DNA from 3 places in the Cellulosimicrobium funkei genome. Region 2 is predicted to be linked to each of the others. Evidence: riboswitches for the same ligand, from Rfam matches in the RefSeq annotation. Region 2 holds a riboswitch; each other region holds the start of a gene.

Evidence for each region. A riboswitch is a leader RNA that binds a small molecule or an ion and turns the genes downstream of it on or off. The one in region 2 is predicted to bind thiamine pyrophosphate.
Region 1: it holds a riboswitch for thiamine pyrophosphate, as region 2 does, so the genes downstream of both, thiO (glycine oxidase ThiO) here and BXA05_RS10295 (ECF transporter S component) in region 2, are expected to answer to the same signal.
Region 3: it holds a riboswitch for thiamine pyrophosphate, as region 2 does, so the genes downstream of both, BXA05_RS07010 (thiamine ABC transporter substrate-binding protein) here and BXA05_RS10295 (ECF transporter S component) in region 2, are expected to answer to the same signal.

What each region holds. Positions count from the first base shown of each region.
Region 1 covers NZ_FTMI01000004.1:153,121-161,038, reverse strand. The annotation lists gene BXA05_RS11810 (hypothetical protein) at 1-416, shown strand, start outside; gene BXA05_RS20760 (hypothetical protein) at 564-1,370, opposite strand; gene BXA05_RS11800 (glycosyltransferase family 4 protein) at 1,578-2,738, shown strand; gene guaA (glutamine-hydrolyzing GMP synthase) at 2,743-4,356, opposite strand; gene thiE (thiamine phosphate synthase) at 4,399-5,112, opposite strand; TPP riboswitch at 5,157-5,259, shown strand; gene thiO (glycine oxidase ThiO) at 5,249-6,523, shown strand; gene thiS (sulfur carrier protein ThiS) at 6,529-6,762, shown strand; gene BXA05_RS11775 (thiazole synthase) at 6,772-7,614, shown strand; gene BXA05_RS11770 (ThiF family adenylyltransferase) at 7,711-7,918, opposite strand, start outside.
Region 2 covers NZ_FTMI01000003.1:466,660-474,577, reverse strand. The annotation lists gene BXA05_RS10305 (energy-coupling factor transporter transmembrane component T family protein) at 1-516, opposite strand, end outside; gene BXA05_RS10300 (ABC transporter ATP-binding protein) at 513-2,369, opposite strand; gene BXA05_RS10295 (ECF transporter S component) at 2,362-3,075, opposite strand; TPP riboswitch at 3,181-3,300, opposite strand; gene BXA05_RS10290 (hypothetical protein) at 3,446-3,883, shown strand; gene BXA05_RS10285 (Rv2578c family radical SAM protein) at 3,927-5,582, shown strand; gene BXA05_RS10280 (PPOX class F420-dependent oxidoreductase) at 5,589-6,056, opposite strand; gene aspS (aspartate--tRNA ligase) at 6,338-7,918, shown strand, end outside.
Region 3 covers NZ_FTMI01000002.1:618,161-626,078, reverse strand. The annotation lists gene BXA05_RS07015 (ABC transporter permease) at 1-1,165, opposite strand, end outside; gene BXA05_RS07010 (thiamine ABC transporter substrate-binding protein) at 1,254-2,345, opposite strand; TPP riboswitch at 2,428-2,532, opposite strand; gene BXA05_RS19680 (hypothetical protein) at 2,677-3,087, shown strand; gene BXA05_RS07000 (ABC transporter ATP-binding protein) at 3,412-4,263, shown strand; gene BXA05_RS06995 (ABC transporter permease) at 4,260-6,797, shown strand; gene BXA05_RS06990 (DUF4235 domain-containing protein) at 6,904-7,179, shown strand; gene BXA05_RS06985 (hypothetical protein) at 7,237-7,918, shown strand, end outside.

The DNA of each region.
Region 1 (7,918 bases), on a different contig from region 2:
CACCGTCCACCGACACCGGGGCCACGACGCCGCTGCCCGCCATGCCGCCGGCCGACCCGCTGTCGGTCGACGGGCCGCCCGCCGACGCGCCGCCCGTCGGTGCCCGGTCGGCCGGTGCCCCGTCGACTGGTGCGCCGCTCTACGGCGCGGCCCCGACGGCGTCGGGCGCCGACCCGTCGTCCACGGGCGGGGCGCCCGGCGCGGGCGCGGACCCCGGCCCGCTCCCGCGGCGCGGCCCGCGCGTCGCCACCATCGTGTGGGGCTTCGTCATCGTCGCCTTCGCCGTCGTGGTGCTCGCGGCCGCGCTCGGTGCCCGGGTCGACCTAGGGCTCGCGACGATCGTCGTGCTCGCCGCGGCGGGGGTCACACTCGTCGTCGGGTCGATCGTCTCCGGGGCACGACGCCGCCGGGGCTGAGCCGCACCGGGACCTCCGGGTACGCCGAGGGCCGTGGCACGTCGTGCCACGGCCCTCGGTGTGCCCGAGCGGCGCCGCCCCGCACGCTCTCCCCGGTGCGACCCGGTGGGAGCGGGTCCTCGGCGCCCGGACGGGCTGCCGGGACGGTCAGGGGGTCGGCTCATCGCCCCGCCGCGTCGGGCCGTCGGCCCGGTGCTCGGGCGTGGTCGGCCCGGTCGTCGTCGTGGGGGTGTCGGGCGACGCCGCGGGCGAGGAGCCCGGAGCGCTCGGCGTGCCCGTCCCGGCGGCACCGGTCGGCTCGACGGGCGTCGCGGTCGTGCCGGGAGCGGCCGCGCGGGCCTCGGCGCCGGGTGTCGAGAGCGCGGACGGGCGGCCCGGGGAGGTCGGCTCGGGACGCACGGGAGGCGCCGTCGGCGACGGCTCGACGTGCCCCGGCGTGGCGTGCGCGGGCGCGGCGTGCCGACCGGCGTCCGACAGGTCGCCCGACGACGAGTAGCCGCCCGGGGTCTCGACGGCGACGCTCGGCCCGCCCGCGAGCCGGCGCAGCGCGATGCCGACGAGGATGAACAGGATGCCCAGCCCGATGACGAGCGCGCACACCCCGAACGCGACGACGGACGTGAACAGCGACGCGCGCAGGAACGAGGCGGTCATGACGGTCTGGCGCGTCGGGTCGTCCTGGTCGAGCTCGGCGTAGGTCTTGCCGTCGCTCGCCTCGAGCGCGTGCTTGTTGATGACCTCGGCCTGCGCGTACGCGGTGAGCGGCCCGTTGACGTGGCGCCCCGCGAGGAACGACGCGTCGTCGGAGACGGTGATCTCCTCGGCGGACAGCTGGTTCGACACGACGATCCATGTGCCGATGCCCGCGAGGAGAAGGACGATGCCCGCGATGATCGACACGAGGCCGATGCCCCGTGCCCCCTTCGTCGGTGTGACGGTGACGGTGCTCGACATGGCGCGTTCTCCCCTTCGTCAGGACCCACCTGCAGCCGCCCGCGCGAGACGGCCCGCGGGTGCGGGCCGGTCACGGGACGGTCGAACCACCCATACGGGGCCCACGGTAGCGACGGGAGACGCCCACCGCGCGGCGAACGCGCACCTCAGGGCGGGCGCGGCGACGACCGCGCGGTCCGCCGGGGCCGGGATGGGAGGATGCGGTCCGTGCGCATCACCCACCTGACCGACTGCTACCTGCCGCTGCTCGGCGGCATCGAGACCCAGGTCGCGCGGCTCGCGCAGCAGCAGGCGGCCGCCGGTCACGACGTCGCGGTCGTCTGCACGACGCCCGCGCGCCCCGGCGCGCACGGCGTGTCGACCGAGCGGGACGGCGACGTCACGGTGCACCGGCTCGCCGCGCGCGTCCCGGGCGGGTACCCCGTGCACCCGCGCGCGCCGCACCACGTGGCGCGGGTCCTGCGGACCGACCGGCCCGACGTCGTGCACCTGCACATGGGCGTGCTGACGCCCTCCACCCAGGCGTCGCTGCGGACGGTCGTGCGCGCGGGGCTGCCCGCGGTCCTCACCGTGCACAGCGTCTGGGGCGGCGCGGAGCGCGCGTTCGCCGGGCTCGACCGCGTGGTCCGCTGGTCCCGCTGGCCCGTGCTGTGGTCGGCCGTGAGCGAGCTGACCGCCGCTCCCCTGCGTCGGATCGTCGGCGACCACGGCGAGGTCGTGGTGCTGCACAACGGCCTCGACCTCGACGCGTGGCGCGTCCCGCGCACCGAGCGCGCCGACCGCATGGAGGGCTCGGCCGTCCACGTCGTGGCCGCGACGCGGTTCGCGCCCCGCAAGCGCGTGCTGCCGTTCCTCGAGGTCGTGCGCGACGCCGTCGCGCGCCTCCCCGAGGGGGCGCTGCACGTGACGCTCGCCGGGGACGGCCCCGAGCTGGCCGACGCGCGGCGCCTCGTCGCCGAGCACGGGCTGGGGTCGGTCGTGTCGCTCCCGGGGCGGCTCGACGCGACGGGCCTCCAGCGGCTCTACGCGCGCGCCGACGTGTTCGCCGCCCCCGCCGTCGAGGAGGCGTTCGGCATCGCCGCGCTCGAGGGCCAGGCCGCGGGGCTGGCCGTGCTCACGCGCTCGCAGTCGGGCGTGGCGGAGCGCCTCACCGACGGCGTCGACGCGCTCGTGGCCGACGACGACGCCGGCCTCGCCGACGCGCTCGTGCGCCTCGCGACCGAGGACGGCCTGCTCGACCGGATCGTCGCCCACAACCGGGACGTGCCGTCGTCGGCGGGCTGGCCGCGCGTGCTCGCCGACGTGGAGCGGGCATACGAACGGGCCGCGACGATCGCCGTGGATCGTCGGGCCCGCCCGTCCCGCTAGGGGGTCACTCCCACTCGATGGTGCCCGGGGGCTTGCTCGTCACGTCGAGCACGACGCGGTTGACCTCGGAGACCTCGTTGGTGATGCGCGTCGAGATGACGGACAGCACGTCGTAGGGCAGGCGCGTCCAGTCGGCCGTCATCGCGTCCTCGGACGAGACGGGGCGCAGCACGATCGGGTGGCCGTAGGTGCGGCCGTCGCCCTGGACGCCGACCGAGCGGACGTCGGCGAGCAGCACGACCGGGCACTGCCAGATCTCCTGGTCGAGGCCGGCCTTCGTGAGCTCCTCGCGCGCGATCGCGTCGGCGGCGCGCAGCGTCTCGAGGCGGTCCGCCGTGACCTCGCCGACGATGCGGATGCCCAGCCCGGGGCCCGGGAACGGCTGCCGCGCGACGATCTCCTCGGGCACGCCGAGCTCGCGGCCGACCGCGCGGACCTCGTCCTTGAACAGCGTGCGCAGCGGCTCGACGAGCGAGAACTGCAGGTCGTCGGGCAGGCCGCCGACGTTGTGGTGGCTCTTGATGTTCGCCGCGCCCTCGCCGCCGCCGGACTCGACGACGTCCGGGTAGAGCGTGCCCTGCACGAGGAACTTCACCTCGGCGCCGTGCTCGCCCGCGTCCTCGACGATCTGGCGCGCCGCGTCCTCGAACACGCGGATGAACTCGCGACCGATGATCTTGCGCTTGGTCTCCGGGTCGCTGTGCCCGGCGAGCGCGGTGAGGAACCGCTCCTTCTCGTCGCGGATCACGAGGTTGACGCCCGTCGCCGCGACGAAGTCGCGCTCGATCTGCTCGACCTCGCCCGCGCGCATCAGCCCGTGGTCGACGTGCACGCACGTGAGCTGGTCACCCACCGCGCGCTGCACGAGCGCCGCGGCGACGGCGGAGTCCACGCCGCCCGAGAGGGCGCAGATGACGCGCGCGTCGCCGACCTGGGCGCGGATCGCCGCGACCTGGTCCGCGATGACGTTGCCGGGCGTCCAGTCCGGGGCGAGACCCGCGCCGTCGTACAGGAAGTGCTCCAGCACGGTCTGGCCGTGCGCGGAGTGCTTGACCTCCGGGTGCCACTGCACGCCGTAGAGGCGACGCTCGCGGTCCTCGAACGCGGCGACCGGCGAGCCCGACGACGTCGCGAGGACCTCGAAGCCCTCGGGCGCGCGGTGCACGGCGTCGCCGTGGCTCATCCACGTGGTCTGGTTCTGCGGCGTGCCGTCGAGCAGCACGCCCGCGGCGCACACCTCGACCTCGGTGCCGCCGTACTCGCGCAGGCCCGTCTGGGCGACCTCGCCGCCGAGGGCCTTCGCCATGGCCTGGAAGCCGTAGCAGATGCCCATGACGGGCACGCCGGCCTCGAACAGCGCCGGGTCGACGAACGGGGCACCCGTGGCGTACACGGACGAGGGACCGCCCGAGAGGATGATCGCGGCCGGGTCCTTGGCGAGCATCTGCTCGACCGTGAAGGTGTGCGGCACGATCTCGGAGTAGACCTTGGCCTCGCGCACGCGGCGCGCGATGAGCTGCGCGTACTGGGCGCCGAAGTCGACGACGAGCACGGGCCGCGGGGTCGAGGCCACCTCGGCGGTGGTGGGGGTGTCGGGAGCGGTGGCGGGTGACGTCACCCGTCCAGGATAGTCGCCGTGCGGCGGGGCTCGTCCCGCGTCTCAGGCGTCGGTGCGCACCTCGGCGCGCGCCGCGACGCGCTCGCGCAGGGCGCGGGCGGCCGCCTCCGGGTCGCTCGCCGCCGTGATCGCGCGCACCACCACGATCCGGGTCGCGCCCGCGTCGAGGACCGCGTCGAGCCGGTCCGCGTCGATCCCGCCGATCGCGAACCACGGCGTCGCGGGCCGGGTCGCCGCGACGTCGCGCAGCAGGTCCAGGCCGACGGCGGCCCGCCCCGGCTTCGTCGGGGTCGCCCACAGCGGGCCTACGCAGAAGTAGTCCACCGCCGGGTCGGCCTCCGCCGCGGCCGCCTGCGCGGCCGAGTGCGTGGACCGGCCGAGCACGGGCCCCGCGCCGAGCAGCGCCCGCACGGCCGGGACCGGCAGGTCGCCCTGGCCCATGTGCACGACCGGCGCGCCCGTGACCGACGCCACGTCCGCCCGGTCGTTCACGGCCCACAGCGCGCCGTGCTCCGTCGCGACGCGCGCGACGAGCTCCTGGAGCTCGAGCTCCCGCGCGACGTCGAGCGTCTTGTCGCGGAGCTGCACGACGTCCACCCCGCCCGCGAGCGCCGCCCGCAGGAAGTCCTCGAGGTCGCCGCGCTCCTCGCGCGCGTCCGTGCAGAGGTAGAGCCGCGCGTCGGCGAGCCGGGCGCGTGCGGCGTCCGCCGCCGACGGGGCGGGAGTGGCCGGGGTGGTGGAGGTCTCGGAGCTCACCCGCGGGAGCCTAACCTCGGCGGGCCCACGGCAGGAGGTACTGTGGCCGACAGCACGGGAGCCCCGCACGGGGCTGAGAGGGCGTCGCCGCCGACCGTCGAACCTGATCTGGGTCATGCCAGCGAAGGGAGCGCACATGAGCCTGTCCGTCCACCCGTCCGCGGGTGGCTCCGTCGTGCCCGACGGCGCGCGTGACGTCGTCGTCGTGGGGGGCGGGATCGTGGGTCTCGCCGTCGCGTGGCGCGCGGCGCGCGCGGGCCTGACCGTCACGGTGCTCGACCCGGCGCCGGGCGCGGGCGCGACGCATGCCGCCGCGGGGATGCTGGCGCCGGTGACCGAGGCCGACTTCGGGGAGGAGGCCGCCCTGCGGCTCCACCTCGCGGCCGCCGCGGCGTGGCCGGCGTTCGCCGCGGACCTGCGCGCGGCGACGGGGGCGGACGTCGGGCTGCGGACCGCCGGGACGCTCACCCTCGCCTACGACGCGGACGACCTCGCGCTGCTCCGCCGCGTCCTCGCGCTGCACGCCGCGCGCGGTCTCGCGTCGCACGAGCTCACCGTCGCCGACGCGCGCCGCCGCGAGCCGTACCTGGGCCCGCGCGTCGCCGGGGCGGCGTGGGCCCCCGCGGACCACGCGGTCGACCCGCGCGCGACGCACGCCGCGCTGCTCGCGGCGGTCGGCGGGCGCGACGCCGCGGGTGCGGGCTCGGCCACCGGGGCGCGCGTCGTCCGCGCGTCCGCGACCCGGCTCGCGCTCGATGCCGGGCGCGTGGTCGGCGTGCACGACGACGCCGGCCGGCTCCACCGCGCGGGTGCGGTCGTCGTCGCGGCGGGCTGGCAGTCGGGCGCCCTCCTCGCGGACGTGCCGGGCGTCGTCGTGCCCACGCGCCCGGTGAAGGGTCAGACGCTGCGGCTCGACGCCGGCCCGGACCTCGCGCTGGAGCACGTCGTGCGCGGGCTCGTGCAGGGCCGGCCGGTGTACGTCGTGCCGCGCGACGCCGAGCCGGCGGGGCCGCGCGCGGGTCACCGGGAGGTCGTCGTCGGGGCCACCACCGAGGAGAACCCGGACGACCGCCGCGCCACCGCCGGCGGGGTCTTCGCGCTCCTGCGGGACGCGCGCGCCCTCCTGCCGGGGATCGACGAGGCCGCGCTGGTCGAGGTGACGCCGCGGGGGCGTCCCGCGACCCCGGACAACCTCCCGCTCGTCGGGCCGACGGACGTCCCGGGGCTGCACCTCGCGACGGGCCACGGCCGCAACGGCATCCTGCTCGCCCCGCTCACGGCCGACGCCGTCGTCGCCGGGCTCGGCGGGCTCTCCGGCCTGGGCGGGACCGAGCCCAGGGACGACGTCGCGACCGCCCTCGCCACCGCCCGGACCGACCGCTTCGCCCGCACCGCCACGACACCGAGGTGAGACCCGTGACCGCACCCGCACCCACCGCGCTCGTCAACGGCGAGCCGTACCCGCTCGACGGCGACGTCGACCTGGAGCGGCTCGTCGCCGCGCTCGTCCCCGCCTACGTCGCCGACGGCACGCCGCAGGGCGTCGCGGTGGCCGTCGGGGACGCCGTCGTGCCGCGCGGCGCCTGGGCGACGACCGTCGTCGCGCCCGGGGACCGCATCGAGATCGTCACCGCCGTCCAGGGCGGCTGAGGAGGAGCCATGACCACGACCGACGTCTCCCCCGCCACCGCGAGCGGCCCGGCCGTCGCCGACGACCCGCTCGTCGTCGCCGGCACGCCCGTCGGGTCGCGCCTCGTCATGGGCACCGGCGGGGCCGCGAACCTGCTCACGCTCGAGGACGCGCTCGTCGCGTCGGGCACCGCCCTGACGACCGTCGCGATGCGACGCGTCGCCGTCCGCGCCGGCGGGGACGCGAGCCCCGACGCGGGGATCTGGGCGCTGCTCGCCCGCCTCGGCATCCGCGCGCTGCCCAACACCGCCGGGTGCTTCTCCGTGCGGGAGGCCGTGCTCACCGCGCACCTCGCGCGCGAGGCGTGCGGCACCGAGTGGGTCAAGCTCGAGGTGATCGCCGACGACGTGACCCTCCTGCCCGACCCGGTCGGCCTCGTCGAGGCGGCCGACCAGCTCGTGCGCGACGGGTTCGTCGTGCTGCCCTACACGAACGACGACCCGATCCTCGCGCGCCGGCTGGAGGACGTCGGCTGCGCCGCCGTCATGCCCCTCGGGGCACCCATCGGCACGGGGCTCGGCATCCTCAACCCGCGCAACATCGAGGCGATCGCCGCCGCGGCCCGGGTGCCCGTCATCCTCGACGCGGGGATCGGCACGGCGTCCGACGCCACGCTCGCCATGGAGCTCGGCTGCGACGGAGTGCTCCTCGCGACGGCCGTCACGCGCGCCGCCGACCCGGTCCGCATGGCCCGCGCGATGCGCCTCGCCGTCGAGTCGGGCCGGCTCGCCGCGGGCGCCGGGCGCATCCCCCGCCGCGAGGGCGCCCTGGCGAGCTCGTCCCCGCAGGGCCGCCTGGACCTGGCCCTCTGACCCCGTCCACCAGGCCGTCCCGGCGGGCCGAGCAGGCCATCCCGGCTCGTCCGTCGACCAGGACGTGCCACGACCACCTGGTCGACGTGCAGGGGGCTAGAGGGTGGGGGTCTTCAGGGCGTCGAGGAGGGCCTGGACGCCGCCGACGACGGAGCGGGCGTCGAGGCCCGCCGCGCGGGCGGCGTCGGCGACGCGGGCCGACCGGCCGCCGACCGCGCACACCACGAGCACCGGGCGGTCGGCGGGCAGGTCCGCGAGCGCCGCGGCGGCACCGGGGTCCTGCGTGCCGCCGAGGAACGCGCCG
Region 2 (7,918 bases):
CGGGTCGCGCACGGCCTGCGCGCAGCGGATCGTGTGCCAGGCGTCGGGCAGCTCGACGAGCAGCCGGTGGGCCGCGAGCACCGCGTACGTCCACGTCAGGGGCAGCCGCCCGTGCTGGTGGAGGCTCGTCATGAGGTGCACCGGGTCGGTCGTCACCGCGACCGTGAGCGAGAGGGCGCCGACGAGCAGCGTGCGCACGGCGAGCCCGGCGCCGATCGTCAGGCCGTCGGAGCCGACGGTGACCGGCCCCAGGTCGACCGGGTCGCCGCCGGGCCGGGTGGCGACGTTGACGACCAGCAGGCTCGTCGCGAACACGAGGAAGGGCACGTGCGCCAGGGCGAGCGTGCGCACGGGGACGCGTCCCGCGACCAGCAGCGCCGCGACCGTGAGCACCCACCCGATCGCGGGGGTGTACGGGTCGGTGACGAGCAGCGCACCCGTCGACACGACGAGGACGGTCGCGAGCTTGACCGTCGGGTTCCAGCGCCCGAGGGGCGTGCTGTGCGGAGCGGTCACGGGACGACCTCCGCGAGGGCTGCGGACGCGGTCTCTGCGGGGTCGGCTGCGACGGCGCCGACGGTGGCGTCGAGCGCCCGGACGAGCGCGCCCGGGTCCACGCCGTGGCGGCGGCCCGTGCGGGCCCACCACGCGAGCAGGGGAGGACGGCGCAGGCGGGCGCGCCGGCACAGCGCGTCGTCGGCCAGCACGGTGGCGGGCGGCCCCAGCGCCACGAGCCGGCCGCCGACGACGACGGCGACACGGTCGGCGAGGGCCGCGACGAGCGCGAGGTCGTGCGTGACGACGACCACCGCGCCGCCCGCGTCGGCGCGCTCGCGCAGCGCGTGGGCGACGGCGTCCGCCTGGGCGCGGTCGAGCCCCGACGTGGGCTCGTCGGCGAGGAGGACGGGCGGGTCGAGCACCGTCGCCGTCGCGAGGGAAAGGCGCCGCTGCTCGCCGCCGGAGAGCCGGTACGGGTTCGCGTCGGCGAGGTGCGCGAGGGCGAACGCGTCCAGGGTGCGCGCGACGCGTCCGTCGACGCCGTCGAGCCGCGCGAGCCGGGCCGACCAGGCGACCTCGTCGCGGACTGTGCGCGCGAGGAGCTGGTGCTCCGGGTCCTGGAACACCGTCGCGACGGGCGCGCCGGGCGCCGTCGTGACCTCGCCCGTGGTCCGTTCGAGTCCCGCCAGCCCACGCAGGAGGGTCGACTTGCCGCCGCCGTTCGGCCCCACCACCGCGAGCACCTCGCCCGCGCGCACGTCGAGGTCGACGTCGCGCACCACCGGCGTCTCGTCCCGCCCGCGCCGTCGGCGGCCTGTCGCGGCGCGGTGCACCGCGAGGCGACGGGCACGCAGGGCGACCGGGCGGTCAGGGGCGAGCGCCGCCGGGCCGGTGTCTGCGTCACGGGGGTCCGCGGCGCGGGGGTCGGCGGTGCGGGGGTCGGCGGAGCGCGCGAGGTTGACGAGCCAGGCGTCGGTCGCGGGTGCGCCGAGCGGGCCCGGGGCTCCGGCGTGCTCCAGCCGGATGTCGAGCGGCAGCCAGCACCCGAGCGCGGCGAGCGTGGCGGCGTGCGCGCGCAGGACGGCGGTCGTGGGGCCGTGCGCGACGACGCGACCGGTGTCGTCGAGCACGAGCGTCGCGGCCGGGAGTGTCCCGACGTCGTCGAGGCGGTGCTCGACGAGCACGACCGACCGGCCGGGGGTGTCGGGCGCGTCCCGTCCGGGCGCCCGGACGAGCCCGCCCACGAGCGTCCCGACCTCGTGCGCCGCCGCCGGGTCGAGGAACGCCGTCGCCTCGTCGAGGACCACGAGCTCGGGGTCGGCGACGAGCGCCGCCGCGAGGGCGACGCGCTGCGCCTCGCCCCCCGACAGCGCGTGGGTCGGCCGGTCGTGCAGGTGGTCCGCACCGACGGCGGCGAGCGCGGTGGCGGCGCGGGCGTCCATCGTGCGCGGGTCCGCCGCCCGGTTCTCGAGCGCGAACCGCAGCTCGTCGTCGACGCGGGCGAGGCAGAGCTGGTCGCCCGGCCGCTGCTGGACGAGGCCGACGCGCGCGGCGAGCGCCGCCGGGGTCGTGTCGCGCGGGTCGACGCCCGTCACGCGCAGGTCGCCCGTGACCGACCCCGGGAGCGTGTGGGGCACGACGCCGACGAGCGCACGCAGCAGCGTGGACTTCCCGCAGCCCGAGGGGCCGAGCACGAGCAGCCCGGTGCCCGCGGGGACGGTGAGCGTGAGGTCGTCGAGCACGCGCGTGCCGTCGTGGCCCACGGTGACGGTCAGACCGGCGGCGGCGACGGCGTCGGGCACGTCGCAGGGCACGTCGCCGGACACGGCGTCCGGCGTGACGTCCGGTGCGGCGGTCGGTGCCTCAGCCACGGCGGTCGGCCCCGATCGCGAAGGCGTCGAGCGCGCCGGTGCGGGCGAGGGCGTCGCCGAGGAGGCGCGCCGCGATCCCGCACAGCACGACGCACGAGACGACCTGCACGCCGAGCCGGAGCATCGCGTAGTCCTGCCCGAGCCAGCCGAACCGGACCGCGTTGAACGCGTACGTGACGAGCGCCGCGCTGACGCCCGACGCGACGAAGACCCACCAGCCGTAGCGGCGGTACCGGGTGAGGGCGAAGGGGATCTCGGCCCCAACGCCCTGGACGAGCCCGACGAGGACGAGCAGCGGGCCGGCGGGCGACGCGAGGAAGACCACCTCGACGAGCGCCGCGAGCGTCTCGGTGAGGATGCCGACGCCCGGCTTGCGCACGATGTACGTCGCGAGGGGGCCGACGACGATCCACGCGCCCGCGAGCACGTTGGCGGCGAGGTCCGCGAGCGGTCCCATGGCGAGCTGGAGCGGGGCCCAGAGCTGCACGAACGCCCAGTAGACGAACCCGAACACGACCCCCAGCACGGCGACGAGGACCGTCTCGTGGAGGGTGAGGCCGCGGCGACGGGCACGGCTCGGGGGAGCGGCGACGGCCTCGTGGAGACCAGGGGCGGGCCGCGCGCCGTCGGGCACGCCGTCGGGCGTGGCGCCGGGCGTGGGGGTGGGCGGGGTCGCCCGGGGCGGCGTGGTGCGGGGCTCGGTCATGCGGTTCCCTCCGTCGGGCCCCCGGGGCGAGGGGTGCACGACGGCGCGCCACCGCCGCCCCCGCGCGGACGGCACGCGCGGGGCGCGGGCACGAGCGCGCAGGGGACGGTGACGTCCGCCCTGCTCCCTTCGCTGGTACGAACCAGATCAGGTTCCACGGGTCTGCAGGGGGGACGGGTGTCCGGCCTGCACTCTCAGCGCTCGTGCGCTCCCCGGGGGCGTTCGGCCCGACCCTAGGGCCTGGACGGCCGCCGGACAATCCCGGCGTCTCACCCACCGGGACGCCCGGCCGCCGTGAGAAGGTGACGGCGACGAGGCGCCCGCGCGGACCCGGGTACGGGCTCCGACCACGAGGAACGAGGCAGTGCGCATGACCCGAGACAACGACCCCGCCGCGGTCGCAGAGCTGGACCGCCTCGACGAGGCCGTGCGGAGCGCGCCCGCGGGCGACACGTCAGCCCAGATCGCGCTGTGGCGGCAGACGGTGCGCCTCGGCACGTGGTTCTTCATCGCGCGGGGGTCCGAGGACCAGCCGCGTCCGTACGCCGTCGCCGCGGACCAGGGGCCCATGATCTGCCTCTACAGCAGCGCCGCGCGCGCGGACGAGGCGGCCCGGGCGCTCGGTCTGGCGGACGACGAGACAGGCTCCGTGCCGCTGCTCGGGGTACCCGTGCCGGCGGCGATCGACTACGTCGCGTCCTTCGGCGCGGCCGGGGTCGTCGGTGTCGCGCTGGACCACCCGCGCATCGGCCACCACATCCCCCTCGGGAACCTGGCGCTGCTCAAGGCGTGGTCCGCCGACGGCTGACCCGCCCTTGACAGCGCGTTCGAACGTTTGTTCGAATAGCGCGATGCGGTGGGACGGACAGGCGCTCGGCGCGGACGACGGCGCGCTCCCCGGGCTGGAGCGGGTCGGCCTCGTGCGCAGCGTGCGCACGCCCGAGTTCGCGGGCATCACGTTCCACGAGGTCACGGCCAAGAGCGCGCTGTCCAAGGTGCCGGCGATGTCGCGCATGCCGTTCCGCTGGACCGTCAACCCGTACCGCGGGTGCAGCCACGCGTGCTCCTACTGCCTCGCGCCCGCCACGCCCGTGCTGCTGGCCGACGGCACGCAACGGCCGATCGGCGAGCTGCGTGTCGGCGACGAGATCGTCGGCACCGCTCCGCACGGCGCGTACCGGCGCTACGTGCGCACCCGGGTGCTCGACCGCTGGACCACCCGCAAGCGCGCCTACCGCGTGACCCTCGCCGACGGCACGCGCCTCGTCGCGAGCGGCGACCACCGGTTCCTCACCGAGCGCGGGTGGCGGCACGTCGTCGGCGGCGCCGGGCACCGCGCCCGCCTGGCGCTCGGCGACGTGCTCGTCGGGCCGGGCGCCGCGGCGCTCGCGGACGGGCGGCCCGTCCTCGACGGCCAGGACGTCACCGGCGGCGAGGCGCTACGCGTCGACTCCCTGGAAGCACTCGACGGGCCGGGGGAGACGACGGAGCTGGTCGACATCACGACCGGCACGCGTGACTTCGTCGCCGCGGGGGTCGTGAGCCACAACTGTTTCGCCCGCCCCACGCACGAGTACCTCGACCTCGACGCGGGCGAGGACTTCGACCGGGAGGTCGTGGTCAAGGTCAACGTCGACGACGTGCTGCGCGCCGAGCTCGCCCGCCCGTCCTGGGCGCGCGAGGCCGTCGCGCTCGGCACCAACACCGACCCGTACCAGCGCGCCGAGGGTCGCTACCGCCTCATGCCCGGCATCATCGACGCGCTCGCCGGGTCGGGCACGCCGCTGTCCGTGCTGACCAAGGGCACGCTCCTGCGCCGCGACCTGCCGCTGCTCGTCGACGCCGCCTCGCGCGTCGAGGTCGGGATCGGCGTGTCCCTCGCGCTCCTGGACCCCGAGCTCCAGGCGAGCGTCGAGCCCGGCACGCCCTCGCCGCGCGCGCGGCTCGACCTCGTCCGCACGGTCCGGGAGGCCGGTCTGCCGTGCGGCGTCATGGTCGCTCCCGTGCTGCCGTGGCTCACCGACTCGACCCGCGCGCTCACCGAGCTGCTCGACGCCGTCAAGGACGCGGGCGCGACCGGCGTCACGGTGCTGCCCCTGCACCTCAAGCCCGGCACGCGCGAGTGGTACATGGGCTGGCTCGCGCGCGAGCACCCGCGCCTCGTCCCCGGGTACGAGCGCGTGTACGCCCGCGGCACGTACGCCTCGACGGCGTACCGGTCCTGGCTGTGGGACCGGGTGCGGCCGATGCTCGAGGCACGCGGGTTCGGGGTCGCGGGCCACCGCGGCCCCGCGGGCGTCGAGGGCCGGTTCCGCCGCGGCGAGCCCGGCGACCGGCACCGCCGGCCAGGGCCGCCGACGGACGGCGCCTACCCGGCAGGCAGCCTCGCCGTCGACCCGGCGCCGCAGGACGCGGGCGACGGCCACGGTGGTGCGCTCGCGGGCATGCCGGTGGACGGCGGCGGGCTCGACGTCGTCGGCGGGGGAGTGGAGCAGGTCCTGTTCTGACCTGTCTCAGGCGTCGGCGAGGCGCGCCGGGAAGCCGCCCGTCGCCACCGGTCCCCAGCGCGTGATCGTCAGCCGCACGAGCGACTTGCCCTGGGTGACCATCGCCGCGCGGTACTCGTCCCAGTCCGGGTGCTCGCCGCCGACGGCGCGGTAGTAGTCGACGAGCGGCTCGACCGACTCGGGCAGGTCGATCACCTCCGCCTCGCCGTCGACCTGCACCCACGGGTCGGAGAACCGCTCGCCCAGGGACAGCAGCGACGCGCGCGGGTCGCGGCGCACGTTGACCGCCTTGGCGCGCTCCGGGTACGTCGACACGACGACCCGACCCGCGTCGTCGACCCCGTACGTGACCGGGCTGAGCTGGGGACGGCCGTCGGCGCGGGTGGTGACGAGGACGCCGTCGTGCCGGGAGCGCAGGAACTCCTCGAGCTCGTCGCGCTCGACGCGCCGGTTCGTCGCGATGGTGCGTGCCACGGGTGACCCTCCTTCGTGCGGGCGGCGGGCCGGACGGCCCTGCCGCGGCCGGTCGGCCCGTGCGCCCGCGGGCGCGGCGCCGGTCCCGGCGGTGCCGCCACGGGACGTCGCGGCGGCACCGCCACGGTATCCGGTCGCCCCCGCCGGTCGAGAGCGGACCGTCGACCGCCTCCGGTCGGAGGTATCCGGTCGAGCCGCCCGCCCGCCCGCACTAGACTTCAGCGGACGCGCCCCCGCTCCGGGAGCGCGACCCCCCACCGCCCACCTGGAAGGAACCCTCCGTGCTGCGCACCCGAACGGCCGGCTCACTGCGGGCCGAGCACACCGGTCAGACCGTCACCCTCACGGGCTGGGTCGACCGTCGGCGCGATCACGGCGGCGTCGCCTTCATCGACCTGCGCGACGCCTCCGGCATCGCCCAGGTCGTCATCCGCGACGAGGCCGTCGCGCACCCGCTGCGCAACGAGTTCGTCCTCCAGGTCACGGGCGAGGTCTCGCGCCGCCCCGACGGGAACGAGAACCCGTCGCTGCCCACGGGCGAGATCGAGGTCGTCGCGACCGACGTCGTCGTGCTCAACACCTCCGAGGCCCTGCCGTTCCAGGTGTCGACGGCGCTCGCGGACACCGAGACGATCGGTGAGGAGGCGCGCCTCAAGCACCGCTACCTCGACCTGCGCCGGCCCGCCCCCGCGCACGCCCTGCGCCTGCGCGCCAAGGCGAACCAGGCCGCGCGCCGCGTGCTCGACGCCGAGGAGTTCGTCGAGATCGAGACCCCGACGCTCACCCGCTCGACGCCCGAGGGCGCGCGCGACTTCCTCGTGCCCGCGCGCCTCGCGCCCGGCTCCTGGTACGCGCTGCCGCAGTCGCCCCAGCTGTTCAAGCAGCTCCTCATGGTCGCGGGCATGGAGCGCTACTACCAGATCGCGCGCTGCTACCGCGACGAGGACTTCCGTGCGGACCGCCAGCCGGAGTTCACGCAGCTCGACGTCGAGATGAGCTTCGTCGAGCAGGACGACGTCATCGCGCTCGCCGAGAAGATCCTCGTCGCGCTGTGGGAGCTCATCGGGTACACGATCCCGACGCCCATCCCGCGCATGACCTTCCACGACGCCATGCGGCTCTACGGGTCCGACAAGCCCGACCTGCGGTTCGGCAACCCCCTCGTCGAGCTCACGGACTACTTCCGGAACACCCCGTTCCGGGTGTTCCAGGCCGAGTACGTCGGCGCCGTCGTCATGGCGGGCGGGGCCTCGCAGCCGCGCCGCCAGTTCGACGCGTGGCAGGAGTGGGCCAAGCAGCGCGGCGCTCGCGGCCTCGCGTACGTGACGTTCGGCGAGGACGGCACGCTCGGCGGCCCCGTGGCCAAGAACCTGTCCGACGCCGAGCGCGAGGGCCTGCGCGAGGCGACCGGCGCGCAGCCGGGGGACGCCGTGTTCTTCGCCGCGGGCAAGACGTCGGACTCGCGTGCCCTGCTCGGTGCCGCGCGCCAGGAGATCGCGAAGCGGACGGGTCAGATCGACGACGACGCATGGGCGTTCGTCTGGATCGTCGACGCGCCGCTGTTCAAGCCGACCGGCGAGGACGACGACGTCGACCTGGGCCACTCCGCCTGGACCGCCGTGCACCACGCGTTCACGTCGCCCACGCCGGACTGGGTCGACACGTTCGAGCAGAACCCGGGCGAGGCGCTCGCCTACGCCTACGACATCGTGTGCAACGGCAACGAGATCGGCGGCGGATCCATCCGTATCCACCGTCGCGACGTGCAGGAGCGCGTCTTCGACGTCATGGGGATCGGGCCCGAGGAGGCGCAGGAGAAGTTCGGCTTCCTGCTCGACGCCTTCAAGTTCGGCGCGCCCCCG
Region 3 (7,918 bases), on a different contig from region 2:
AGCGCGGGCGCCGGGACACGACGAGCGCCACGAGGCCCCCGACCACGACGGCGAGCACGGTCGCGAGCGCGGCGGTGCGCAGCGAGTTGCCCGCCGCCTCCCACACGGTGACGGACAGCGCGTTGCGCCCGCCCGTGGTGCCGAGGTTCGCGTAGTTGTCGAGGCCCCAGCCGCCGCCCGGGACGCGGAACGAGCGCACGACGAGCGTGCCGAGCGGCAGCCCGACGAGCACGACGACCACGGCCGCGGTGAGCGCCGCGGGCGCGAGGTCGCCCGTCGGGCGGCCGCCGCGCCACAGCCGCAGCGGGTGCGCGGACGACGCCGACGACGACAGGTTGAGGGCGCGCTCGCGCCGGGCCCGCGTGCGGTTCGCCACCGTGAGCGCCGCCGCGACGACCACGAGCTGCACGACCGACAGCACCGCCGCGGTGCGCAGGTCGAGGAACTGCGTGGTCTGGATCCAGATCTCCGTCTCGATCGTCCCGTAGCGGATGCCGCCGAGCACGAGCACGACGCCGAACGCCGTCGCGCAGAACAGGAAGACGATCGACGCGGCGCTCGCGATCGCGGGCGTGAGCGCCGGGAGCGTCACGGTGCGGAACGCGCGCCACGGCGTCGCGCCGAGGGCGCGCGCCGCCTGCTCGGCGCGTGGGTCGAGGTGCTCCCAGAGCCCGCCGACCGTGCGCACCACCACGGAGTAGTTGAAGAACACGAGCGCGACGACGATCGCGGCGAACGTCTCGTCGAGCCGCAGGAACCCGAGCGGGCCGCCCTGCACGAGCAGCGACCGGAACGCGACGCCGACGACGACGGTCGGCAGCACGAACGGCACCGTGACGAGCGCGCGCACGACCCGCCGACCGGGGAACCGGCACCGGTACAGCACGTACGCGCCGGGCACACCGAGCAGCAGCGACAGCGCCGTGCCGAGCACGGCCTGCCAGAGCGTGAGGCCGACGATCCGCCACGTGCGGGGCTCGGAGAAGACCTCCGCGAACCCCGAGAGGTCGAGGCCGCCGTCGTCCCCGACGAACCCGCGCGCCACGAGCGTGACGACCGGCCACGCGAAGAACACCCCGAGGAACGCGAGCGGCACCGCCGCCGCCAGACCCCACAGCGCCCCGCGCCCGACGCCGCCCCGCCGGACCGCCCGACCCCTCACCACGGCTCTACCTCGGGAAACCACGGTTCTCCCCTGCGCGACCACGGCTCTACCCCGCGAGGTAGAGCCGTGGTCGCCGGGGGACCGGGGGTCAGTCGACGACCGTCGCCGTCCATGCCTTGATCCACTCGTCGCGGTGCGCCGCGACGTCGGCGGGCGCGACCTCGAAGGGCTCGTCGGCGAGCGGCGCGAACTCGGCCCAGCCGTCGGGCAGCGCGACGGAGTCGTCGGCCGGGTACATGTACATCTGGTCGGCGACGTCGGCCTGGAACGTCTCGCTCACGAGGAAGTCGAGGAGCTGCTGCGCGCCCTCGGGGTTCTTCGCGTTCGCGAGCACGCCCGCGTACTCGACCTGGCGGAAGCACGTGTCGAGCAGCGCACCCGTGGTCGACGCGGAGCCGTCCTCGGTGAGCGTGAACGCGGGCGACGTCGAGTACGACAGCACGAGCGGGCGCGGGCCGGCGCCCTCCGAGCCGGAGAAGTCGACGTAGTACGCGTCGGACCAGCCGTCGACGACCTTCACGCCGTTGGCGCGCAGGTCCGCCCAGTAGTCCTCCCAGCCGTCCTCGCCGAACGCCCCGACGGTCGCGAGGAGGAACGCGAGGCCCGGCGACGACGTCGCGGGGTTGGTCACGACGAGGAGGTCCCGGTACTCGGGCTTCGCCAGGTCCTCCAGCGTCACGGGCTCGGGGATCCCCGCGTCGGCGAACCACGCGTGGTCCACGTTGACGCACACGTCACCGAGGTCGACGGCGGTGAGCTCGCCGCCGTCGCCGACCGCGTACGACGCCGCGGACTCCGAGACGTCCGCGGGCGTGTACGGCTCGAGGACGCCCTCGTCGATCGCGCGCGACGCGAAGGTGTTGTCGATCCCGAACACGACGTCGCCGAGGGGCGAGTCCTTCGTGAGGATCAGCTGGTTGACCAGCGCGCCGCCGTCGCCGGGCGCGACCTGCTCGACGGTCAGCCCGCTCTCCTCCTCGAACGCGGCGAGCACGTCGTCGCTCACCGCGAAGGAGTCGTGGGTTACCAGCGTGACCGTGCCCCCGCTGCCCGACGACGCGTCGTCGCCCCCGGCGCCGTCGCCCCCCGAGCAGGCCGCGAGGGCGAGGAGCGCGAGCGTCGCGCCCACGCCGGTCGCGAGGGCCCGGCCGCGGCGGGCGACGGTGGTCGTGTGCTGCATGTGTCCTCCCTGGACGTTCAGGAGGGGTCCACCGGCCCGACGGGCCGCGCGCCGGGTGGGCGCGACGGACCGCGCGAGCAGGTGATCGAGATTCCCGACTTCCTCCACCGGTGCTAACCGGATCAGGTTCGAGGGTCTGCGGTGGTCCGCACTCTCAGCTCCTCCAGGAGCTCCCCTGTCGTTCACCGCGAGCCTACACCGACCGGCTCCGAGTGGTTCTCGGAGGGAGCGCGCCGTGCTTACCGTCGGTGCAGAAGGACCACCCCAGCATCGGCTGTAGGCTCGCGAAGCACGGGACATCGAGTACGTCTTCGAGCTGCTCACCTCGACCGTGGTCAGAGGGCGCACAGCCAGGAACCCTGCCGGTTACTCGACGAACGTCTGCACCATCGTTCGAGACAGGTACGACGGCGGGCTCGTCACGATGTTCCGGGGAGGCCACGACATGCCCATATCACTGGTCCTGCGCAGGGAGCGCGGCGAGGACATCCGGCGTGCCGAGCAGACGTACCTTCCCGCAGATGCTTCTCGAGATCCTGCCGAGTATCCGCTCCTGAGCGGAGTCGACCCGTACGCCAACACCATCTTCAACGCTCGTCAGATGCACCAGCTCCTCGTCGAGGTCGACCGGCTCCTCTCGGGCCCGCTCGGCGTCGCGGAGCGCGCGTCGCTCGAGGCCGTAGCCGACCTCTGCCGGGACGCCCGTCGCGTCCATCGCTATCTCTGGTTCATCGGCGACTGATCGAGAATCTCGCGTTGTCGAACGCAGCCGCCGCGTCGCTGCTGCGGTGCGCGTCGAACGTCGACGTCGCGAGGCACGGCGAGCCCGCGTTCCTCGGGATCGTCACGAGCACGGGCTCCGCTAGTCCACCCCGTCACTCCGGCGGCGCTCATCCCTCTACCGCCTTTCCTGAGCGCCACCCTGAGAGATCCCTGAGAGTGCCTCCCACGGGACCAGGGGGAGGTCCGGGCGGTTCCCCGATGCCCGCGCGCCGGTGCCCGCGCGAGGGTCGGTGGTGACCGGGCTGCCCTGGCGCGGTCACCACGACGCAAGAGGGGAAGGACCATGAGCAGCTCACCGATCGCTGCAGTCGCCACCGGAGGCAAGAGGGCGGGCAGCACGGAGCGTGGCACGACGGCGGGCGCGATCGCCACGGCCCGAGGACTGGTGAGGACCTACGGTCGCGGCGAGGCCGCGGTGCGTGCGCTCGACGGCGTGGACGTGGACGTCGAGAAGGGCCGGCTGACCGCGATCATGGGCCCGTCCGGCTCGGGCAAGTCGACACTCATGCACTGCCTCGCGGGGCTCGACTCCCCCACGGCGGGGACCGTCGTCGTCGACGGCGAGACGGTCTCCGCGATGAGCGAGCGGCGCCTGACGCGCCTGCGGCGCACGCGCCTGGGGTTCGTCTTCCAGTCGTTCAACCTCGTGCCGACGCTCACGGCGGAGGAGAACATCGTGCTGCCGCTCGCGATCGCCCGGCGGCCCGTCGACCGGGAGTGGTTCGACCGCGTGGTCGACGCCGTGGGCCTGCGCCCCCGGCTGGGGCACCGGCCCGCCGAGCTCTCGGGCGGGCAGCAGCAGCGGGTCGCGTGCGCGAGGGCGCTGGTGTCGCGACCCGCGATCGTGCTCGCGGACGAGCCGACGGGGAACCTCGACTCGCGCGCCGCCGCGGAGGTCCTGGGCTTCCTGCGCGCGTCCGTGGACGACCTCGGCCAGTCCGTCGCGATGGTCACGCACGACCCGACCGCCGCGTCGTACGCCCACCGGGTGCTCTTCCTCGCGGACGGCCGCCTCGTGACCGAGCTCCACGACCCCACGCCGCAGGCGGTCCTCGACACGCTGGGCTCCCTCACGCCCGCCGGGCCGTCCCCGGCGCACGCCACCCCGGCACCGACGACGGCGGCCGCCCGATGATGGGCCGGATCGCGCTGCGCGGCGTGCGCGCCCACGGCGCGCAGCTCGTCCTCTCGGTGCTCGCCGTGACGATCGGCGTCGCGTTCGTGACCGGCACGTTCGCGCTGCGTGCGATGCTCGCGACCACGTTCGACGGCATCGTCGCCTCGTCGGTCCAGGCGGACGCGTACGTGCGCGGCGCGTCGTCGGCCGGGGACGCGCTGATGTCGGCGTCGGCCCAGGTCGGCGGGGCGCGCAGCCTCGTCCCGGCGGACCTGGCGCACGACCTCGGCGCGCGCGACGACGTCGCGCTCGCGCTCCCCGAGATGAGCGGTCCCGCGGTGCTCGTGGGCGCGGACGGGACCGCGGTCCTCGGCAGCCAGGCGCCGAGCATCGGCGTCGCCTACGACCCCCGCGACCCCGGCCCCCAGGTGGTCGACGGCCGCGCACCCCGCGACGGCGGCGAGGTCGCGCTCGAGTCGGCGACGCTCGCGGCGTCGGGCCTCGCGGTGGGCGACACGACCGACGTCGTGCTGGGCGACGCCGTGCGGCCCGTGCGCGTGGTCGGCGAGGTCTCGCTGTCCGCGCCGATGGCGGGCGCGACGATCGTCCTGCTCGACGCCGGGACCGCCGCCGCGACGTACGCGCCCGACGGCCTCGTCCCGTCGGTCGCGCTGTACGCGGCCGACGGCGTCTCACCCGAGGCGCTGCGGGACGCCGTCGCGACCGCGCTCCCCGCGGGCGCCGAGGCGCTGACGGGGGCGGAGCTGCGCGCCGAGACGAGCGAGGCGATCACCGACCAGCTCGGGTTCGTCTCGACGTTCCTGCTGGTGTTCGCCGCGCTCGCGCTGTTCGTCGGCACGTTCATCATCACCACCACGTTCTCGATGCACGTCCGACGCCGCACGCGCGAGCTCGCGCTCCTGCGCGCGGTGGGCGCGTCGCCCGGGCAGGTGTTCGGTTCGGTGGTGGGGCAGGCGGCGGTCGTCGGGGCCGTGGGCGCGCTGCTCGGCGTCGGGGCCGGGTTCGGCCTCGCGGAGCTCGCCCGCAGCGGGCTCGGCGCCGTCGGCATGGAGCTCTCCGGCTCGCTGCCCGTCACGGCCACGGGGGTCGCCGTCCCGCTCGTGGTCGGCGTCGTCGTGTCGGTGCTCGCCGCCGCCCTGCCCGCGCGGCACGCCGCGCTCGTGCGCCCGGTGGAGGCGATGCGCGCCGACGTCGTCCGGCCCACCGGAGCCGGGCGGGCCCGTGCCGTCGCCGGGACCGTCGCGCTGCTCGCGGGCGTAGGGCTCGTCGTCGCGGCGGCCGTGGTCGGCAGCGGGGGCGCGCCCCTCCTCGGCCTCGGCGCGGCCGGCGTCGTCGCGGGGGTGCTCCTCCTCGCCCCGCTCGCGGTCGGCCCGGTGCTGACCGTCCTCGCCGCGCCGTTCGTCGCGCTGGTCCGCCCGCTCGGCGGTCTCGCGCGCGGCAACGTCACGCGCCAGCCGCGGCGGACCGCGGCCACGGCGGGCGCGCTCGTCGTCGGGATGGCGCTCGTCTCGACGACGTCCGTCCTCGCGCTGTCCACCCGCGTCTCCGTGCAGGACATCGTCGACCAGGAGACCGCGGCCGACCTCGTCGTCCGCTCGGCGATGCCGTACCTCCCCGACGGGGTCCCGGACGACGTCCGCGCCGTGCCCGGCGTCGCGGCGGTCGACGTCACGACGTACGGGCAGGTCGTCGTCGACGGCGAGCCGCAGCTCGTCGTCGGGTTCCCCGCCGAGGGCTTCGGCCGCTCCGTGCGCACGACCGCGACCGAGGGCGACCTCGACGCGTACGCGCGGGGCGAGGCCGCCGTCATGGCGGACGCGCTCGACGAGCACGGCTGGGCCCTGGGCGACGTCCTGACGCTCGCCGACCCGGCACGGCCCGACCTCCCGGCCCGGGAGGTGCGCATCGGCGCGGTGGTCGACTCGCACGCGTTCTCCGTCGACCTGCTCCTGCCGCCCGACGTGGCCGCCGCGGTCGGCGCGACGACGACGGAGATGCTGTTCCTCGACACCGAGCCCGGCGCGGACCTCGCGGCCGTCCGCGCCGGCGTGACCGACGCCGTCGCGCCGTACGTCGTGGCGTCCGTGCTCGACGCCGACGAGTTCGCCGCGGACGTCGCCGGCCAGGTCGAGTCGGTCCTCGCGATCGTCTACGCCCTGCTGGGGCTCTCCGTCCTCGTCGCCGTGCTGGGCATCGTCAACACGCTCGCGCTGTCCGTCGCGGAGCGGACGCGCGAGATCGGGCTGCTGCGGGCCGTCGGGCTCGGTCGGGCCCAGCTCGCGACGACGATCGTCATCGAGTCCGTGCTCGTCGCGGTGTTCGGCACGGCCGTCGGGCTCGCCGTGGGGACCGGCCTCGCCGCCGCGCTCCCGTCGGTGCTCGCGGACCAGGGCTTCACGACCCTCGCCGTGCCGTGGGCCCAGCTCGGCGCCATGCTCGTGCTCGCCGGCGTCGTGGGCGTCGTCGCCGCGGTGTGGCCTGCGGTGCGCGCCGCGCGCCTGCCCGTCCTGGACGCGGTGAGCCACGACTGAGCCGGGTGCGCGCGCCGGGCGACGCGTGGGCGGCGACTTCGCACTACGGTGGTCGTGCGAGCACGCCCGGCGCCGCCCGGCGCCCCGACCGACGGAGGAACCCCTCGTGGCCGACACGAACGAGAACGAGCAGACCCTGGCCCTCAAGGTCGGGACCGTCGCCCTGACCTTCGCCGCGGGCTGGGCCGCGCAGAAGCTCGTCACGTTCGTCTGGGCCAAGGTCACCGGGCACGACGCCCCGAAGGACCTCGACGACGAGGAGGTCGGCGTCGTCCAGGCCGTGACCTTCGCCGCCGTCGCCGCGGGCGTCGGAGTCCTCGCCCGCCGCTTCGCGGGCAAGGAGGCGAAGCGCGTCGTCGCCCGCCTCGCGTCCCGCGCCTGACGCTCGGCCCGCTCCGTCCGCGCGAGAGAGGACGGGCCGCCGGGTAACCTGGCGCGCGTGACCGCCCCGCCGGCGAGCCCGACGACGCCCCCTCAGGACTCGATCCTGCGCGCCGGGCTGCGCGTCCTCGCCGACGCCGGTCGGCTCCTGGCCCGGCACTGGCCCGCGCTCGTCGCGGTCGCCGTCCTCGCGCAGGTACTGCACGAGCTCGCGCTGCGGGCCGCGCTCGCCGTCGCGCCGTCGTCCGGGGTGCTCGGCCTGCTCGTGCTGTGCTTCTCGCCGCTCGCGACGGTCGTCGGGATCGTCGTCATGCTGCACGTCCTGCGCCGGGAGCCGCGCACCGAGCGCGACCGGCTCGAGGTCCGGGCGCTGCTCGGCTCGATCGCCTCGGTCCTCGTGCCCTACCTCGTCATCTACGAGTTCTACGGCGGCCTGTCGTCCGACTGGCAGGCGTACATCGACTCCGCCGCGCTCGACCACGCGTTCGCCGCGGGCGCCGGGATCGAGACCGCTAGCCCGGTCCCCGAGGGTTTCGGCCTCACCGTCGTGCTCGTCGTCGCGGGCGCGCTGCTCGCCCGCACCCTGCTGGAACGGCTCGCGCGGCGCCTCGACCGCGGTGTCCCCGCGCACGACGGCGCGGCCCGGCACAGCGCCCGCTCCGCCGCGGTGCGCATCGCCGCGGGCTACTGCGAGGTCGTCTGGATCGTCGTCGGCGCGTTCACCGTCACGGCCCTCGTCG